Regions from separate parts of the Brenneria sp. L4-2C genome, predicted to be linked through region 1. Evidence: predicted binding sites of a transcription regulator. Region 1 holds the regulator's gene; the other holds the start of a gene.
The links. The regulator LexA, encoded in region 1, represses DNA repair genes until DNA is damaged. The targets are predictions, from matches to a motif close to TNCTGTATGTACATACAGNA.
Positions count from the first base shown of each region.

Region 2: a site for LexA is predicted at 1,088-1,107, ahead of ABRZ26_RS03155 (DNA translocase FtsK 4TM domain-containing protein). Genes of this name have one in related genera too.

Region 1 covers NZ_JBEIAC010000005.1:88,412-96,039, reverse strand. The annotation lists gene ABRZ26_RS09910 (glutathione S-transferase family protein) at 1-477, shown strand, start outside; gene ABRZ26_RS09905 (LysR family transcriptional regulator) at 545-1,441, opposite strand; gene ABRZ26_RS09900 (pirin family protein) at 1,558-2,271, shown strand; gene zur (zinc uptake transcriptional repressor Zur) at 2,385-2,894, shown strand; gene lexA (transcriptional repressor LexA) at 3,875-4,483, opposite strand; gene ABRZ26_RS09885 (diacylglycerol kinase) at 4,592-4,957, opposite strand; gene plsB (glycerol-3-phosphate 1-O-acyltransferase PlsB) at 5,085-7,565, shown strand.
Region 2 covers NZ_JBEIAC010000001.1:674,278-681,905, forward strand. The annotation lists gene ABRZ26_RS03155 (DNA translocase FtsK 4TM domain-containing protein) at 1-1,027, opposite strand, end outside; gene lrp (leucine-responsive transcriptional regulator Lrp) at 1,144-1,638, opposite strand; gene trxB (thioredoxin-disulfide reductase) at 2,168-3,130, shown strand; gene cydD (heme ABC transporter permease/ATP-binding protein CydD) at 3,347-5,113, shown strand; gene cydC (heme ABC transporter ATP-binding protein/permease CydC) at 5,136-6,857, shown strand; gene aat (leucyl/phenylalanyl-tRNA--protein transferase) at 6,908-7,609, shown strand.

The sequences.
Region 1 (7,628 bases):
CCGGCGCTGCAAGCCCAAATTGATGAGCTGAACGGCTGGATCTATGACAAGGTGAACAACGGCGTGTATAAAGCCGGCTTTGCCACCAGCCAGTCGGCCTATGATGAGGCCGCCACAGAAGTTTTTGCCGCCTTGTCCCGGTTGGAATCGATTCTGGCACAGCAACGTTATCTGACGGGGAGAGATCTTACTGAAGCCGATTTACGGCTGTGGACGACGTTGATACGCTTCGATCCGGTCTACCATACGCATTTCAAGTGCGACCAATACCGCTTAAGCGATTATCCGAATCTGTATGGCTTTTTACGCGATATCTACCAGATGCCCGGCGTGGCCGATACCGTCGATATGGCGCACATTCGGCACCACTATTACCGCAGTCACGGCACCATCAATCCACACGGGGTGATATCGTTAGGCCCTGCGCAGGATCTGAACAGCCCCCATGGGCGGGAAACGAAATTCGCCGGCCAATAGATAAATAAACAGGGAAGACGTGGAAACATCTCGTCTTTCCCTGTATTCCTGTTCACGGCGGGAAATCTCAGGCGTGATTCAGTAATTTGGGAATTTCCCGTAAAAACCAGGATTTCGCCTCCCCCATGCTGTCACGCCGCCAGGCCATGATAATCTCGCTTTGCAGAGAATATTCCGGGCTGATCACCCGCAATCTCCCTTCGGCGATATCCTGAGCCACCAGGGGATAAGGCATGGTCGCCACGCCCAGCCCGGCCAGTAACGCCCGCCGTTTATCATCCATAGAGCTGACGGTCAGTCGTTGCTGTTTATCCAGCAGTTGTACGGTCAATACCGGACGATCGCGAGCGGTATCCGCAACGGCAATACCGCGGTATTTTACACGGGTTACTTCGGAAAGCGGTTCCGGCTCCTGGTGTATCGGGTGATCGGGGCTGGCGACATAAATATTTCTCAACGTATACAGCTTACGGGTATTCACTTCGGCAGAGGCACGAAAATGCATATCCGGGGCAATGACGATATCCGCCCGCCCCTGTTCCAGACGCTCCCAGGCTCCCGCCAGCACTTCCGTCAGAATGGAAACCTGCGTATTGGCTTTTAGCGATAATTTATCTAATAAAGGGAAAAGCTTCTCGCAGGGGACGAGGCCTTCGGTCACGATGGTCAAATGCGTCTCCCAGCCGCGGGACAGCGCTTCCGCATCCGAGGTCAGCTTATCGGCCGCCTCCAGCAAGATACGTCCGCGATCCAGCAGCATACGGCCGACGTTGGTGAACTTGGTGCGGTGTCCGGAGCGATCGAACAACACGACGTCCAATTCTTCTTCCAGTTTTTGCATGGTATAGCTGAGGGCCGAGGGTACGCGGCCCAGTTCGTCCGCCGCCGCCGCAAAGCTTCCCCGACGCTCAATCGCATCCATGACTCGCAATGCTTCCAGCGTCAATGCGCGTTCTTTTGACATTTTCGACTCATTCAGGAATTTTGAATATACTCACCAGATTAACTAGCTAACAATCCAACGTCCACACAATTACTATTTGTTTAAGCAATATTATCCATTATCCGGGTCCTACTACCATGATCATAAAAAGAGCAGCGGAACAATGCGGTCAGGCTGACTATGGCTGGTTGCAGGCGCGTTATACTTTTTCTTTCGGCCATTACTTCGATCCACAGTTGCTGGGTTATGCCTCGCTGCGCGTGCTGAATCAGGAAGTATTGACGCCAGGGGCATCGTTCCAACCCCGAACTTATCCACGCGTCGATATCTTAAATATCATCCTGCAAGGTGAAGCGGAATATCGCGACAGCCATGGTCTGCATATCCATGCCAAAGCCGGCGACGTGCTGCTGCTGGCGACCCAGCCCAATATCAGCTATAGCGAACACAACACCAGCGGCAGTAAACCGCTGACGCGAATGCAGCTATGGTTGGACGCCTGCCCGACGCGGGAAAACAGTCCGCTGCAACGATTAACGCTGAAAACCGATCGCCATAACGCGGGTCACCGTTTATTGGCCTCGCCCGAAGGGGAAAACAACAGTTTGCAGCTCCGCCAGCAAGTATGGGTCCATCATATTGAGTTGCGAAAAAATGAGCGGCAAACCATTAAACTGAACGGCAATCGGGCCTATCTTCAGTCAATTCATGGTTCAGCCGCCATCAGCAGCCACAAGCATAGCGGTGACACGCTGCATTGCGGCGACGGCGCCTTTATCCAGCAGGAAAACGAGTTGACCATCCAGTCTGAATCCCCGTTTCGCGCGTTGCTGATCGATCTGGTCGTTTAGCTTTTCCCCGCTCATCGTCGCCAGGCTATTCAACCAGACGTCACCGAGTCTACGTTTTCCCTCAGCCGTGGTAAGATATCTACCATCTTCTCTATGCGTCGGGGTATATGGCAATGGCTTCAACCAATCAGGACACACTACTTGCCCAGGCTGAACAGATTTGTCAGCACCGCGGCGTACGCCTGACAACACAGCGGCTGGAAGTGCTACGCCTGATGGCTCAACAGACTGGCGCCATCAGCGCATACGATCTGCTCGACCTGTTACGGATATCCGAACCGCAGGCGAAGCCGCCGACGGTGTACCGCGCACTGGATTTCCTGCTGGAACAAGGCTTCATCCATCGCGTGGAGTCAACCAACAGCTATGTGCTTTGCCATCACATCGAAGATCACAGCCATACTTCAGCGCTGTTTATCTGCGATCGCTGTGGTCTGGTCACCGAACGCCAGACGGAAGGCGTGGAAGAAACGCTGCGCCAGCTGGCGCAACAGGCGGGATTCACTTTGCGCCATAGTATTATTGAAGCCCATGGATTGTGTAAGGATTGTCAGGAAGTCGCCGCCTGTAAACATCCCGAGCAGTGCGATCACGACCATTCCATACCCATCAAAAAACGCTAGCGCAGCGATGGTGTAATGATAAGGATGGGTGGGAACATCCGTTGTTCCCGTTATATCGCTGAACCCGGTTTTTTGCAGTTGGCAAGAAAAGAAATAAACCACGTATCTTTTCCCAATCTGCATTCCGGTACCGCCGCAAATACAGTCAATGGTTAACACCTCGACACAGGAGCCACTTATTCCGTACCTGAACGTACCGGCATTACCGGTTAGCAGTCGAACTTATTTTTGCTTCCCCATACCTTTACTTCTTTTTTTCAGCCGATTATTTTAGTTAACGTAATACGTCTGGATTTTAATTACCAGAAAATCTTTTCAGCCATAATGAGTCGACTTATCATCCATCAGAATTCGCGTTGCTGATTCGTTGCCGTCTCTTTAAGTAGCGCGTCTGACGCCTTGTTCTTTATACCTGGCACGACACGTCATACTGCAAGTGACAGATACGTTGGTTTTGTTACTTGAATTATTTAGGGTATAGCGCATTTCCGCGCCATTGGCAAAAGTCAGTGATGAAATCGAATAACTAACAAGCCGCAAAAAAAACCTGCTGAAATATTAACGAAAAATAATAGTTCCACAATATTATTTATAACACGCCTTCAAGAACCCGCATTAATCGTTTAATAAAAAAAGCGCTTTGATCAAAAAATAAAATCAGCCAATAACACCCGACAAAAAGCAGGATTAAATGCAACAAAATGTATCGTAAATATAGGCTCAATAAATATTGAAATCCGCTAAAACGCGCCTAAATAGATCGGCAAAAGCTGTTTCATATCACTATTCAAGGGAAATGAAGCGTTTCCAGGCGCGAGCGTTAACACGGCGTACCGCGGTCCGGAAAAAACGCGTTACAAAACCGACGCCTCTGCGGTTTGAAATAGGATGGCGATATTCGCCTCAGTGCTGAGGCGAATATCTCCGTCATACGTGAAACTAACCAGTCAGGATGGGAATCAGATTGGCAATAGCCGGAATCAGCTCCAGTCGCCGTTTCGAATAACGCCGACCGCCAGCCCTTCAATGGAAAAACTTTGCTGACGCAGATCGACGACAATCGGCGCAAACTCTTCATTTTCCGCCAGAAGATGCACCGTGTTACCCTGCTTCTTCAAGCGCTTAACCGTGACTTCATCTTCAATGCGCGCCACGACGACCTGCCCGTTATGCACATCTTGCGTTTTATGCACCGCCAGTAAATCGCCGTCCATAATGCCGATATCTTTCATCGACATTCCGCTGACGCGCAACAGAAAATCGGCGCTGGGTTTAAACATGGACGGGTCGACCTGATAATGACATTCGATGTGCTGCTGAGCCAACAGCGGCTCACCCGCGGCGACGCGGCCAATCAACGGAATGCCAGCCTCTTCTTCCATCAACAGACGGATGCCGCGCGATGCGCCGGAGACAATTTCGATAACGCCTTTACGCGCCAGCGCCTTCAAATGCTCTTCAGCGGCATTCGGCGAACGGAATCCCAGCTGTTGGGCAATCTCCGCTCGCGTAGGCGGCATACCGGTCTGTGCAAGATGATCGCGGATCAGGTCATAAACCTGCTGCTGTCTGGCTGTTAATGCTTTCATTCCGCCCCCTGGTTGTTTATACAGTTTTGCTGTGAGTATATACAGCTAATTGCCAATTGGGAACCAGGATGTGAGTAAACCTCGGTTTTTATTGATTTCTGCAAGCCTTCACGCAAAACGCTGCCAGAGAATAGCGCCCCAGACGACGACCGCCAGCAGAATGGCGACAAACACCGCGGCCGAGCCGATATCCTTTGCCCGGCCTGATAATTCATGATGCTCAAGACCGATGCGATCGACGACCGCTTCAATCGCGCTGTTAACCAGTTCAAACAGCATGATCAACACGACAGAGGCGATAAGCAGCAGTCTTTCGACCAGGGTGACAGGCAACAGACAGGCGACGATCGCCCCGACAATGACCAGCAGACTTTCCTGACGAAAGGCCGCTTCATGCCGCCACGCCTGCTTCAATCCCTGTAGGGAATAGCCGGTAGCTTTGATTATCCGGGTTATCCCCGTTGCTTTGTTCATCCATCCTCCATTATTTATCAGCGTTCGCTCGCATTTTACCGCTTAACCGTTGTCTTATCACAACAGATCTCCAGCGCAGTTTCTGGTATCCTTGCGACGCATTGCTAACAAGAGGCTTCAAGTTGTTATGTCAGGTTGGCGTAAAATTTACTATAACTTACTGAATTTTCCACTCAAACTGTTAGTGAAGAGTAAGGTCATACCCATAGATCCCGTGGCTGAATTGGGATTGGATCCCTCACGCCCGATCCTCTATGTGCTGCCTTACAATTCGCAGGCGGATTTACTGACCCTCAGGGCGAAATGTCTGGCGTTGGGTCTTCCCGATCCGCTCCAGCCGGTCGACATTGACGGATCGCAATTGCCCAGCCACGTTTTCATTAACGATGGCCCGCGCGTATTCCGCTATTACGTTCCCAAACAGGAATCCGTAAAACTGTTTCACGACTATCTGGATCTGCATCGAAACAATCCGGAACTGGACGTGCAAATGGTGCCGGTCTCCGTCATGTTCGGCCGCTCCCCCGGCCGCGAAGGACAGCAGAATCAGGCGACGCCGCATCTGCGCCTGCTTAACGGCATTGAGAAATTTTTTGCCGTATTATGGCTGGGTCGGGACAGCTTTGTCCGTTTTTCCAGTCCGGTGTCTTTGCGCTATATGGCGACCGAGCACGGCACGGATAAGACCATCGCTCACAAACTGGCTCGCGTGGCCCGCATGCACTTTTCCCGCCAGCGTTTGGCGGCGGTAGGCCCGCGTCTTCCGGTGCGTCAGGAGTTGTTTAATAAGCTCCTGAACTCTAAAGCGATCAAAAAAGCCGTGGATGACGAAGCGCGCAGCAAAAAGCTCTCGCGCGAGCGCGCGCAGCAAAACGCCATTGCCTTGATGGAAGAAATTGCCGCCGACTTTTCTTATGAAGCCATCCGTTTATCGGACCGCGTATTAGGCTGGACCTGGAACCGCCTCTATCAGGGGATCAACGTCCATAACGCCGAGCGAGTACGTCAACTGGCGCAGGACGGACACGAGATTGTCTATGTTCCCTGCCACCGCAGCCACATGGACTATCTGCTGCTGTCCTACGTACTCTATCACCAGGGACTGGTTCCGCCGCATATCGCCGCCGGGATCAATCTGAATTTCTGGCCTGCCGGCCCGATCTTCCGTCGCCTGGGCGCCTTCTTCATCCGCCGCACGTTCAAAGGCAACAAGCTGTATTCCACCATTTTCCGCGAGTATCTGGCGGAACTCTTTAACCGTGGCTACTCTGTCGAATACTTTGTGGAAGGCGGTCGCTCACGCACCGGCCGTTTGCTGGAACCGAAAACCGGTACGCTGGCGATGACGATCCAGGCCATGTTGCGCGGCGGTACGCGCCCCATTACCTTAGTGCCGATTTACGTGGGCTACGAGCATGTCATGGAAGTCGGCACCTATGCGAAAGAGCTGCGCGGCGCGACCAAGGAAAAAGAAGGGTTTATGCAGATGGTGCGCGGCTTACGCAAGCTGCGTAACCTCGGACAGGGTTATGTGAACTTCGGCGAGCCCCTGCCGTTAACCACCTATCTGAATCAGCATGTGCCGCAATGGCGTGATGCCATCGATCCCATTGAAGCGCAGCGTCCAAGCTGGCTAACGCCAACGGTGCAGGATGTCGCGCTGGATATCATGACGCGCATCAACAACGCCGCCGCGGCAAATGCCATGAACCTCTGTTCCACCGCATTGCTGGCTTCACGCCAACGCTCGCTCACCAGAGAGCAAATGCACGAACAACTGGATTGCTACCTGCAACTTCTGCGTAATGTGCCTTATCACAAGGACATCACCGCGCCGCAAAAAACGCCTGCCGAATTGCTGGAACATGCGTTGAGTATGGATAAATTTGAAGTCGAAAAAGACAGTATCGGCGACATTATTATCCTGCCGCGGGAACAGGCGGTGCTGATGACCTATTACCGCAATAATATTCAACATCTGCTGATCCTGCCGTCGTTGATTGCCAGCATGGTGATCCATCATCGCCGCATCGCCATGCCTGAATTGATCCGTCAGATCACGCTGGTTTATCCACTGCTTCAGGCGGAACTGTTCCTGCATTACGGCAAAGATGAACTGCCGGCTGTGTTGTCTGCACTGAAGGATGAACTGGCGCGGCAAGAGTTGGTATGCACCCAGGAAGATACGTTGCTTATCAATCCGGCGCGTATCCGTACGCTGCAACTGCTGGCGGCCGGCGTTCGGGAAACGTTGCAACGCTATGCCATCACGCTGTCGCTGCTGGGGGCTAATCCCGGCATTAATCGCGGAGCGCTGGAAAAAGAGAGCCGCAATATGGCGCAGCGGCTGTCGGTTCTGCACGGCATCAATGCACCGGAGTTCTTCGATAAAGCGGTGTTTTCAACGCTGGTGGCGACTTTGCGTACCGAAGGCTACATCACGGACAGCAGCGAGGCGCCGCAGCGGGATATTCTGGAGATCTACAACATCCTGGCGGATTTAATCACCCCGGAAGTCAGATTGACCATCGAGAGCGCCAGTTCGCCGGCGCTGACGGTGACCGACAGCGAAAAGCCGATAAGCGAAGAGAATTCTCCTCCGGCGTAAGCGCTCTTTCGCCGCTTCGCACCATTGGTAAAGTACCGAAACGCCCTCCCGACCTCCTCCTTA
Region 2 (7,628 bases), on a different contig from region 1:
CGGGCGAGCGATCGATAGGATGTTCAACCTGCGGTTGCGCGATCGGCGGCGTATCCGCGCTGCCGTGGGGATGATAAGCCTCTGCGCCGCCGTCAGGCGTTGCCGGCGCTGACTCAGGCACCTCGAATGAATACAACGGCGGATTAAGCGTTGATGCGGCATCAATCGGTTGCGCGACGGGCTGTACGGACTCGGTCGGTTCATGCCGGGCTTCGCCCTCCGCCGGCCTTGATTCCGTCGCCGGTTCCGGCGCAGAAGCGGCGTTTTCCCGCACCTCGGGATCGGCATCGTTCACCGACGGCGCGGAAAACAACACATCATCTTCGTTATCTATGGATGCGACCGGCGCAGACTGATGCGCCGGAAGCTCGGCCTCGTTCAGAACCTGGTCGTCAGGCTCGCTATCATGACGTGAACGGTTGGACATAAACGTCAGGCAGCCCAATACCGCCGCCCCTATTTTTTCCGCAATCGTCAACCATGACCAACCGGTAAACAACGTCAGCCCCGCGCCCCAGACGCACAATAGAATCAGCGTCGCCCCCACGTTATTAAAACGGGGCGTCATCGCGCTGCCAAGCAGGCTGCCCAGCACGCCGCCGGAGGCGAAATAGTAGAGATCGTCGATATTCAACGCGGCTAAGCCGCAGGACGTCAGAATTAACGCCAGCGTACCAATGAGGCGTAAAGAAAAGGTGAAATAGTCAACCGAGTTTTGGTTATCGCGCTGGCGAAAAGCCGACCAGCACAGGCACAGCATAATCGGCGGAATGGCATAAGCCAGCACGCCAAAAACAAAGAACAGGGTATCCGCCAGCCAGGCGCCCGCCACACCGCCAAGGTTATGGATAGGCTCATGCCACGCGGTCTGGGACCAACTGGGATCGGACGGGCTAAAACTGAGCAACGCGACGCCGATATACACGGCAAACAGCGCCACGACGATCAAAATCGCTTCAAGTAAACGGCGGGTACCGCTGAGTTTCCTCAGGGTAATGACTTTATCTTCTGTATATTCCTGGCTCAAGAGTCTCTCCAGGGGCCTGTAAAAGGTTATGACAAAGCGCCGAGGAAGACCCGGCGCTGAAACTGTATAAATTCACAGGAGTGTAGCTGAATTTATCGGGTTTTGCACCCATGCAATTATCGGGTCTTAATGACCAGACGGTTGCTTTGCTTAACTTCTTCCATCACCACATAGGTGCGGGTGTCGTTGACGCCCGGCAGTCGAAGCAGTGTTTCACCCAGCAACTTACGGTACGCCGACATATCCGGCACGCGGGTTTTCAGCAGATAGTCGAAATCACCGGAAACCAGATGACACTCCTGAATTTCTTCAAGTTTTTGCACCGCTGAATTGAATTGTTCAAACACATCGGGCGCGCCGCGGTTTAGCGTTATTTCAACGAAAACCAGCAGCGAGGCGTCCAGATAGTGCGGATTCAGCAGCGCGGTGTAGCCGTTAATAAAGCCCTGTCGCTCCAGGCGACGCACACGTTCCAGACAAGGCGTCGGTGATAAGCCAACCCGTTTGGAAAGTTCAACATTGGAAATACGCCCGTCTTTTTGTAATTCGTTCAGGATGTTGCGATCAATACGATCGAGATCTTTTCCTGGCCGCTTTTTAGTCTCTACCATTATTATTGTCTCTCTTCATTCTTCCCTGCTCCTGCTACACTCCGACCGACTTCAATGTATCAGAGCCACCCTAAAGAAGACCCGCTGTCTATTTTGTATATCAAACGTCATAGCCCGTTGCGTTACTATCCGTTATCGCCATGCGCTATAGGAAAATATCAAACCAGGCAAAAGCGATTTATCCGTGGCGCAACGACCAGCCAGACAGGCAACGAATAAAAAGCCGAGCTTTCAACTATTCACATACAAAAAATTTCCTCTTACCCAGATGTTTTCGCAAAAGCGCAGCGGATTGTCAAAGTAAAACAACTAAAATCAGAAGAAAGTACCAAATTAAATAAGGCAGAGCTGCGCTCCGGGGCGCTGTCAGTCATTTTACTTATGAATATGGCTGATCTATCAGCCATTTATTGCCATCATCGTCGTCAGCGATTAAACAAATAGCTAACAACTTCGCCACACGCTTTTTTTACTCGGGTAATTTCCTTACAATCACCGCTATTGTCCGTCATCGTGAAATGAGGAACTCATGGGTACCGTTAAACACCACAAGTTATTGATTCTGGGGTCAGGCCCGGCAGGCTACACCGCCGCAGTTTATGCTGCCCGCGCTAATTTAAAGCCGGTGCTCATTACCGGGCTGGAGAAAGGCGGTCAGTTGACGACGACCACCGAAGTAGAAAACTGGCCGGGCGACGCAGAAGATTTAACTGGTCCTCTGCTTATGGAGCGCATGCATGCCCATGCGGAGAAATTCAATACCGAAATCATCTTCGACTACATCCAGCGTGTAGATTTGCAAACGCGCCCGTTCCGCCTGTTTGGCGATAGCGATGAATACACCTGCGACGCCTTGATCATCGCAACCGGCGCATCCGCGCGTTATTTGGGATTGCCTTCCGAGGAAGCGTTCAAAGGTAAAGGCGTGTCCGCCTGCGCCACCTGCGACGGATTCTTTTATCGCAATCAGAAAGTGGCCGTGGTCGGCGGCGGCAATACCGCGGTTGAAGAAGCGCTGTACTTGTCTAATATTGCGGCCGAGGTTCATTTGATCCATCGCCGGGACAGCTTCCGGTCAGAAAAAATCCTGATAGATCGCCTCATGGATAAAGTGCAAAACGGCAATATCATCCTGCATACCGACCGTACGCTTGATGAAGTTCTTGGCGACGATATGGGCGTAACCGGCGTGCGCCTGCGCGACACGCGCACGGACGCCACTGAAGAGCTGGAACTGGCCGGCGTATTCATCGCTATCGGCCATAGCCCCAATACCGGCGTATTCGGCGATCAGCTCGAACTGGAAAATGGTTATATCAAGGTGCAATCCGGTATTCACGGCAACGCAACCCAGACCAGCATTCCCGGCGTCTTTGCCGCCGGCGATGTCATGGATCATATTTATCGTCAGGCGATTACATCCGCCGGCACCGGCTGTATGGCCGCGCTTGACGCAGAACGTTACCTGGATGGATTAGCCTCCGCCAAATAACATGCCTTCGCCATCCGGGCGCGCCCTTTCTCCGGATGGCTATTTCCCCCGCACGCGACACAAAAATTGATCATCTCCCGCCTTTTCGTTTGCAGAGCGCTTTTGTCGAGGTAACATGGCGCCATTCTGAGCATTGAAGTCCGTGGTTGTTAAGCAACGGTTATATAAGCGTTATTTTCAATCAACAATCCCGCACTCAAAACGAACCGGCATCTGATGAAAAAAAACAGACAGCAAGAACTCACTCATTGGTTGAAGCAACAAAGCAAACTGGCGCAACGTTGGTTACGCCTCTCACTGTTACTGGGGTTTTTGAGTGGGATACTTATTGTCGCGCAGGCATGGCTGCTGGCGTCTCTGCTGCATGCCTTGATTATCGAGCACGCGCCGCGTGACTCCCTGCTTTCCTCTTTCCTTTTGCTGGCCGCGACCTTTGTCTTGCGAGCGCTGAACAGCCTGCTACGAGAACAGGTCGGCTTTATGTGCGGTCAGGCCGTCCGGCGACAAATCCGTAAATTGGTGCTGGATCGGCTACAACAATTAGGGCCGGCCTGGGTTCAGGGCAAGCCGGCCGGAAGCTGGGCCAGCATGATTCTGGAACAGATCGAAGATATGCAGGATTACTATTCCCGCTATCTGCCGCAAATGTATCTTGCCGCCCTGATTCCCCTGCTCATCCTGATTACGATCTTCCCGATTAACTGGGCGGCGGGCCTGATTCTGTTGCTGACCTCACCGCTGATCCCTCTCTTTATGGCGCTGGTGGGGATGGGCGCCGCGGATGCCAACCGCCGTAACTTTCTGGCGCTGGCGCGCTTAAGCGGCCATTTCCTGGACAGGTTGCGCGGTCTGGAAACCCTGAGGCTGTTTAACCGGGGACGTGCTGAGACGGCGCAAATCAGCAACGCGTCCGAAGACTTCCGCAGCCGCACCATGGAAGTTCTGCGCATGGCTTTTCTCTCTTCCGGCGTGCTGGAGTTTTTCGCCTCCATATCTATTGCCGTGGTCGCCGTTTACTTTGGTTTCTCCTATCTGGGAGAGCTGAATTTCGGTCATTACGGCGCAGGCGTCACGTTGTTCGCCGGATTTCTGGTTTTAATTCTGGCCCCGGAGTTTTTCCAACCGCTGCGCGACTTAGGCACGTTTTACCACGCGAAGGCCCAGGCCGTCGGCGCGGCGGAGTCACTGGTAACCTTTCTGGCGGCGGAAGGCGAAACGGTCGGTTTCGGCGAACATGAATTCAGTAATGATAGCGCGATAGAAATCCAGGCCAGCGAACTGGTCGTTCTGGCGCCCGATGGCGCCCCGCTCACACAGCCGCTGACCTTCACGCTGGGCGCCGGCCAGCGAATTGCGCTGGTGGGGATCAGCGGCGCAGGAAAAAGTTCCTTGCTGAATGTGCTGCTCGGCTTTCTGCCCTATCGCGGTTCGCTTCGCGTTAACGGCATCGAATTGAATACGCTGTCATCGACATCATGGCGACGACAGCTGAGCTGGGTAGGACAAAATCCGCATCTGCCGGAGCAAAGTCTGCGCGACAATATTTTGCTCGGCAAACCGCAGGCCACCGAGGATGAGTTGCAACAAGCCGTTGAGCGCGCCTATGTGCATGAGTTTCTACCGCAACTGCCGCAGGGTCTGGATACGCTGGTCGGCGATGGCGCGGCGCGTCTTTCCGTCGGCCAGGCGCAGCGTATCGCGGTAGCCCGCGCGCTCATCAAGCCAGGCAATCTGTTACTGCTCGATGAACCGACCGCCAGTCTGGATGCCGACAGCGAACAGCGGATAATGGCGGCGTTAAACGCCGCCGCGCGTCATCAGACGACGTTGTTAGTCACCCATCAACTGAATGACGTTATCGATTACGATGAGATTTGGGTGATGAACGACGGACAGTTAATACAACAGGGGAATTATCAGACGCTCAGCACACGGCCAGGCGCCTTTGCCGAGCTCATCACCCAACGTCAGGGAGTGTTGTGATATGTCTCCTCAAAAAACGGCCATGCAGGTTTTAAAACCTTTTCTGCTGCTTTATCGCCGCCATATCTGGCGCTTAAGTCTGGGCGTTATTCTGGCTATTGTGACGCTGCTGGCCAGTATCGGGCTGCTTACGCTGTCCGGCTGGTTCCTGGCCGGGGCGGCATTGGCCGGCATCGCCGGGCTATATACTTTTAACTATATGCTGCCCGCCGCGGGCGTGAGAGGCGCGGCGATAGCCCGTACGGCCAGCCGTTACGCGGAAAGGCTGGTCAGCCACGATGCGACATTCCGCGTATTGCAGCATCTGCGCGTCTTTACCTTTGCGCGCATTTTACCTTTGTCGCCCGGCGGCATCGCACGATTTCGCCAGGCGGAACTGCTGAACAGACTGGTCGCGGATGTCGATACGCTCGATCATTTATACCTGCGCGTTATTTCACCGATTGTCAGCGCGTTGTTGGTCATTTTGATCGTCACTTACGGCCTGAGCTGGCTGGACGCTTCGCTGGCGCTGACGCTGTGCGCCATCATGCTGGTGCTGTTACTGCTGCTACCGGTGATATTCTACCGGGCAGGCCAGTCCATCGGGCAAGACCTCACGGCGTTACGGGCTCAGTATCGGCTTCAGTTGACGACCTGGCTACAGGGCCAGGCGGAATTGACCGTTTTCGGCGCCCTCGCCGCGTCACGCCGCCAACTGACGCTGTTAGAAACGCGTTGGCAGAAGCGACAGCAGCAGCAGGCCAACCTGACGGGACTTGCTCAGGCGCTGATGCTGCTGTGCAGCGGAATGACGGTGACGTTAATGCTCTGGCTGGCGGCCGCGGGCATTGGCGGAGACGCGCAGCCCGGCGCGTTGATCGCCCTGTTTGTCTTCGCGACGCTGGCGGTTTTCGAAGCGCTGGGGCCGGTAGCGGGCGCATTCCAACATATGGGACAGGTTATCGCTTCCGCCGCCCGCATCGACCAGATTATCCGGCAACCGCCGGAAGTCACTTTCCCCGAACAAGGTCCGGCGCGATCAACGACGGCCGCGATTGCTGTAAATAACCTCAGTTTCACCTATCCGGAGCAGCCATTGCCGGTGCTGAATGATATTTCGCTGAATATTCGCGCGGGTGAACACCTGGCGCTGCTTGGCCGGACCGGCTGCGGTAAATCCACCCTGCTGCAATTAATTACCCGCGCGTGGAATTGCCGGCAAGGCGACATCACGCTGAATGGCCATCCGCTTAGCGCATGGCGCGAAGATGAACTGCGCGGCATGATGAGCGTCGTGCCGCAGCGCGTCCACATTTTCAGCGCCACGCTGCGCGACAATCTGCTGCTGGCCGCGCCCGATGCGCACGACGAGCGACTGGCGACAGTGTTACAACAGGTGGGGTTGGATAAACTACTGGAAAATGAAGGGCTGAATGCCTGGCTGGGCGAAGGCGGACGTCAGCTCTCCGGCGGCGAACAGCGTCGTATCGGTCTGGCGCGCGCGTTACTGCACCCTGCGCCGCTGGTGCTGCTGGATGAGCCGACCGAAGGCCTGGACGCCGAAACCGAACGGCGTATTTTGCGGCTATTGCGGCAGCACTGCGAAGGAAAAACGCTGATTGTGATTACACACCGGCTATATGAGTTAGAATCAATGGATCGAATTTGCGTTATGGACGGCGGGCAGATCGTTGAACAAGGAAATCATCAGGCATTGATGGCATTGCAGGGGCGCTATTGGCAATTTCACCAGCGCATTTAATCATCGGCGGCCTGTTGCACGGGCCGACGTTTACCAATCATCCGGATATTATGAAACTGTATCAGCTTGCCGCCGATTCGCTCCGCTTTCCTGACCCGGCATATGCGCTGGACGAACCAAACGGGCTGCTGGCGATCGGCGGCGATCTTTCCCCCGCCCGGCTGAAAGCCGCCTATCGCCAGGGCATATTTCCCTGGTATTCGCCCGGCGAACCGATTTTATGGTGGTCGCCCAATCCGCGCGCGGTATTGTTTCCCGGAGAATTTCATATCAGCCGCAGCATGAAGAAGTTTCTGCGCAAACACGATTTTGAGGTCACCATCAATCATGCCTTTCATGACGTGATTCGCGCTTGTGCCGATGAACGTGAGGGCGGAACCTGGATTACCCCGGAAATTATTCTGTCTTATGGTGAACTTCATCAGTCAGGACAAGCACATTCCGTCGAAGTGTGGCAGAATGGCACGCTTGTCGGTGGGCTATACGGTATTTCGCAAGGCGGCCTGTTCTGCGGCGAGTCAATGTTCAGCCGCACCGACAACGCATCTAAATATGCGCTGCTGACATTTCAGCAGCATTTTATTCGTCATGGCGGGTATCTGATCGACTGTCAGGTACTGAACGCGCATACCGCTTCATTGGGCGTGTGCGAAATTCCCCGTGATCGCTTTTTGCAATTTCTTTTTCAGCTACGGGATAACCCGGTGGCTGATAGCTGTTGGCAGCCGCAAACGCTGGCTCAGCCACAGTGATAATAGACAGCGGCCGTTT